2 regions of the Streptomyces sp. NPDC000594 genome follow, and region 2 is predicted to be linked to the other one. Evidence: predicted binding sites of a transcription regulator. Region 2 holds the regulator's gene; the other holds the start of a gene.

Region 1 (2,399 bases), on a different contig from region 2:
GCGGCGGGCGGAGCCCAGCACGTCCAGACCGGCCTGGTCGAGCTTGAGGCCGACCTCCTCGGCGATGACGGTGGCGCCGGTGAGGACGGCGATGTCCTGGAGCATCGCCTTGCGGCGGTCACCGAAGCCGGGGGCCTTGACGGCGACGGCGTTGAAGGTGCCACGGATCTTGTTGACCACCAGGGTGGAGAGCGCCTCGCCCTCGACATCCTCGGCGATGATCAGCAGCGGCCGGGAGCCACCCGCCTGGATGACCTTCTCCAGCAGCGGCAGCAGGTCCTGGATGGAGGAGACCTTGCCCTGGTTGATCAGGATGTACGGGTCCTCCAGGACGGCCTCCATCCGCTCCTGGTCGGTGACCATGTACGGGGAGAGGTAGCCCTTGTCGAAGGCCATGCCCTCGGTGAAGTCCAGCTCCAGGCCGAAGGTGTTGGACTCCTCGACGGTGATGACACCGTCCTTGCCCACCTTGTCCATGGCCTCGCCGACCAGCTCGCCGACCTGCTGGTCCTGCGCGGAGAGCGCGGCCACGGCGGCGATGTCGGACTTGTCCTCGATCGGACGGGCGGTCGCGAGAAGCTCATCGGACACGGCCTTGACCGCGGCGTCGATGCCCTTCTTCAGCGAAGAGGGGGAGGCGCCGGCGGCGACGTTGCGCAGGCCCTCGCGGACCAGCGCCTGGGCCAGCACGGTGGCGGTGGTGGTGCCGTCACCCGCGATGTCGTTGGTCTTGGTCGCCACCTCCTTCACCAGCTGGGCGCCGAGGTTCTCGTACGGGTCGTCGAGCTCGACCTCACGGGCGATCGTGACACCGTCGTTGGTGATGGTGGGGGCGCCGAACTTCTTGTCGATGACGACATTGCGACCCTTGGGGCCGATCGTCACCTTCACCGTGTCGGCAAGCTTGTTGACGCCGCGCTCAAGGGCGCGACGGGCGTCCTCGTCGAACTTCAGGATCTTCGCCATGGGAGCGTCTCAGTCCTCTTCGTGATGCGAACCGCGATAACGAACGGCGCCCCCAGCGCCCGGAGTTTTCAGAGTCAGGGGGCCAGGGGCGCAGCTCAAAAAATGGGGTGAATTACTTCTCGATGACCGCGAGCACGTCGCGGGCGGAGAGGACGAGGTACTCCTCGCCGTTGTACTTCACCTCGGTGCCGCCGTACTTGCTGTAGAGCACGACGTCGCCGGTCTGCACGTCGAGCGGCAGGCGCTCGCCGTTCTCAAAGCGGCCCGGGCCGACCGCGAGGACGACGCCCTCCTGGGGCTTCTCCTTCGCGGTGTCCGGGATGACCAGGCCGGAGGCCGTGGTCTGCTCGGCGTCGAGCGGCTGGACCACAATGCGGTCCTCAAGCGGCTTGATGGCAACCTTGGAGCTGGTGGTCGTCACGATCCGACCTCCCCCTTCGGAGATCTCACGGGGTTTACTGTCTGAGGTGGCGACCAGGTCGATCCGTCGTCGCGGGTGCCGGACCTGCCCGTCGCTGTGTTGGCACTCTCCAATGGGGAGTGCCAGACCCGAGACTATGACCGCGCTTAGCACTCGGTCAAGCGGAGTGCCAGATACGTACCCTGGCGCCGCCCCCAGGAGGGTCAGACGTAGTCCTCCAGACGGGCCACCGCGTACCCCTTCTCCGTCACGGTCCGCAGCACCTGCCGGATCATGTCCGCCATGCTGCCGTCCCACTCGTCCGTCCCCCGGAAGTGGGTCAGGATGATGTCCCCGGGATGGAGGTCCCGGTCCCACTCCCGCCACTCCATACGGTCGGGGAACGCCTCCGCCGCCCACAGGGGCACGGCCTTGACCCCGCACTCCTTCGCCGCGCGCAGGGTGTTCTGGTTGTAGTTGCCGTACGGGGGACGGAAGAGCGGCGGCCGGGTCCCGTACCGCCGGGCGAGCAGCTCCTGCTGGCCGCAGATCTCCCGCTTCTGCTCGGCGTAGTCCAGGGCCGGCATGTACCGGTGGTTCACGGTGTGGTTGTGCAGGGCGACCCCCCGGTCGCGCATCTCCCGGAAGTACGGGTAGTCGTCGCGGATCAGATAGTCGCTGAGGAACGAGCTGTACGGGATCTGTAGCTCGGACATCATCCGCAGCAGCTCGGGATCCTTCTCCCGGCCGTCGTCGATGGTCAGGAAGACCACCCGTTCGGTCACCGGCACCGTGGTGAAGACCGGCGGCAGCCGGTCGTGGCCCGCGACCTCGAACCCGTCCCGGGTGGTCAGCCGGGGCTTGCGGGCGGGCGGCGGGGGCGCGACCAGCGGCACCCGCTCCAGCCCCCACTTGGCCGCCGCCGCGGCCCGCAGCGCCCGGCTGTGCCGCTCCCGCTCGGCCCGGGAGGCCGGCGCCCCGGGAGGCCCGGCCTGCTGACGGGCGGTGCGCGGCCCGGAGCCGGATGCCCCCG
Region 2 (2,399 bases):
GACCACCTCCGGCGCGCCCGGCACCAGCACGGCGAGATCGTGACCGGTATGTCCGGGGCCGACGTTCGCCAGCAGGATCCGCCGTCCGCCACCGAGGTCCAGCATCCGTTCCCCGGTGACGGTGTGCCCCGGGGCGACCAGCAGCGCGGCGGAGCGGGCGGCGTCCGCCGGGTCCACCCCGTGGCGCTCCGCGTCCGAGCGCAGCACCTCCCGTTCCCGTATCAGCAGGGTGTCCATGCCCACCGCGCCGAAGACCTCGGCGTCCGGGAAGGCGGCCGTGCCCATCACATGGTCGAAATGGGGGTGGCTGAGTGCGATATGCGTCACTTGCCGCCCCGGCAGCAGCCTTCCCACCTGGGCCCTCAGCTCCTCGCCCTCGGCGAGGGTGGAGCCCGTGTCGTAGAGCAGTACCCCCTCGGCGCCGACGATCAATCCACAGGTGGCGTCCCAGCCGGGCAGTCTGCGCCGGCCCACTCCCTCGGCCAGCCGCTCCCAGCCGAGGTCTTCCCAACTCACGTCCATACCGGGACGCTACTGGCAACGACCAGGGTGAGCGCGCGGTAGCGTGGTCGGTCGCCCTTGCTAGGGGCGTACCCCACGGCCGTACACTGGCACGGGGAAAACTGGCACTCGCGACCTTTGAGTGCCAGGCAGTGACCGGAGCACCGCGCGGTGACCGCAGAACCCGACCGCAGGACCTGATCGAAGAACCGGCCGAAGACCCGTCCGAAGAACCACCGAGGGACCACCACTGGAGGTGCGCGCGATGCTCAGTGAACGCAGGCTCGAAGTGTTGCGTGCCATCGTCCAGGACTATGTGGGCACCGAGGAGCCGGTGGGTTCCAAGGCGCTCACCGAGCGTCACAAGCTGGGGGTCTCCCCGGCGACCGTCCGCAATGACATGGCGGTGCTGGAGGAGGAGGGCTTCATCGCCCAGCCGCACACCAGCGCCGGGCGTATCCCCACGGACAAGGGCTACCGTCTCTTCGTGGACCGGCTGGCCGGGGTGAAGCCGCTGTCGTCGGCCGAGCGCCGCGCCATCCAGAACTTCCTGGACGGAGCGGTGGACCTTGACGATGTCGTGGGCCGTACGGTACGGCTGCTGGCGCAGCTCACCCGTCAGGTCGCGGTCGTCCAGTACCCCTCGCTCAGCCGTTCCACCGTGCGTCATGTGGAGCTGCTGTCCCTCGCCCCCGCGCGGCTGATGCTGGTACTGATCACCGACACGGGGCGGGTCGAGCAGCGGGTGATCGACTGCCCGGCGCCCTTCGGGGAGAATCCGCTGGCCGATCTGCGGGCCCGGCTCAACAGCCGGGTGGTGGGCCGGAGGTTCGCCGATGTGCCCCAGCTGGTGCAGGATCTCGCGGAGTCCTTCGACGCGGAGGACCGGGCGGCGGTCTCCACCGTGCTCGCCACCCTTCTGGAGACCCTGGTCGAGGAGAAGGAGGAGCGGCTGATGATCGGCGGGACGGCCAATCTCACCCGTTTCGGTCATGACTTCCCCCTGACGATCCGGCCGGTCCTGGAGGCGCTGGAGGAGCATGTGGTGCTGCTCAAGCTGCTGGGCGAGGCCAAGGAGTCGGGCGGTATGGGTATGACCGTCCGCATTGGTCACGAGAACGCCCATGAAGGGCTCAACGCAACGTCCGTGGTCTCGGTCGGCTACGGTTCGGGCGACGAGGCAGTCGCCAAACTCGGCGTGGTCGGACCGACCCGCATGGACTACCCCGGAACGATGGGAGCGGTACGCGCAGTGGCACGTTACGTCGGACAGATCCTGGCGGAGTCGTAAGTGGCCACGGACTACTACGCCGTACTGGGCGTACGCCGCGACGCGTCGCAGGACGAGATCAAGAAGGCATTCCGGCGGCTCGCCCGTGAGCTGCACCCGGATGTGAATCCCGATCCGAAGACCCAGGAGCGGTTCAAGGAGATCAACGCCGCTTACGAGGTGCTCTCGGACCCGCAGAAGAAGCAGGTCTACGACCTCGGCGGCGATCCGCTCTCCCAGTCGGGCGGCGCGGGCGCGGGCGGCTTCGGCGCGGGTGGCTTCGGGAACTTCTCGGACATCATGGACGCGTTCTTCGGGACGGCGTCCCAGCGGGGCCCGCGCTCGCGGACCCGGCGCGGCCAGGACGCGATGATCCGGCTGGAGATCGAGCTCAGCGAGGCGGCCTTCGGCACGACCAAGGACATCCAGGTCGACACGGCCGTGGTGTGCACCACCTGTTCCGGTGAGGGCGCCGCGCCGGGGACCTCGGCGCAGACCTGTGACATGTGCCGCGGCCGCGGTGAGGTCTCCCAGGTCACCCGCTCCTTCCTGGGGCAGGTCATGACCTCCCGCCCCTGCCCCCAGTGCCAGGGCTTCGGGACCGTCGTCCCGACCCCCTGCCCGGAGT

Evidence for each region. The regulator HrcA, encoded in region 2, represses chaperone genes, less so after heat shock. The targets are predictions, from matches to a motif close to TTNGCACTCNGNNNNNCNGAGTGCNAA.
Region 1: groES (co-chaperone GroES) is a predicted target of HrcA. The motif match lies at 1,534-1,560, and genes of this name have one in related genera.

The regions. Positions count from the first base shown of each region.
Region 1 covers NZ_JBEPCY010000026.1:92,796-95,194, reverse strand. The annotation lists gene groL (chaperonin GroEL) at 1-966, opposite strand, end outside; gene groES (co-chaperone GroES) at 1,079-1,387, opposite strand; gene ABT354_RS28180 (polysaccharide deacetylase family protein) at 1,591-2,399, opposite strand, start outside.
Region 2 covers NZ_JBEPCY010000002.1:424,507-426,905, forward strand. The annotation lists gene ABT354_RS04535 (MBL fold metallo-hydrolase) at 1-522, opposite strand, end outside; gene hrcA (heat-inducible transcriptional repressor HrcA) at 767-1,792, shown strand; gene dnaJ (molecular chaperone DnaJ) at 1,793-2,399, shown strand, end outside.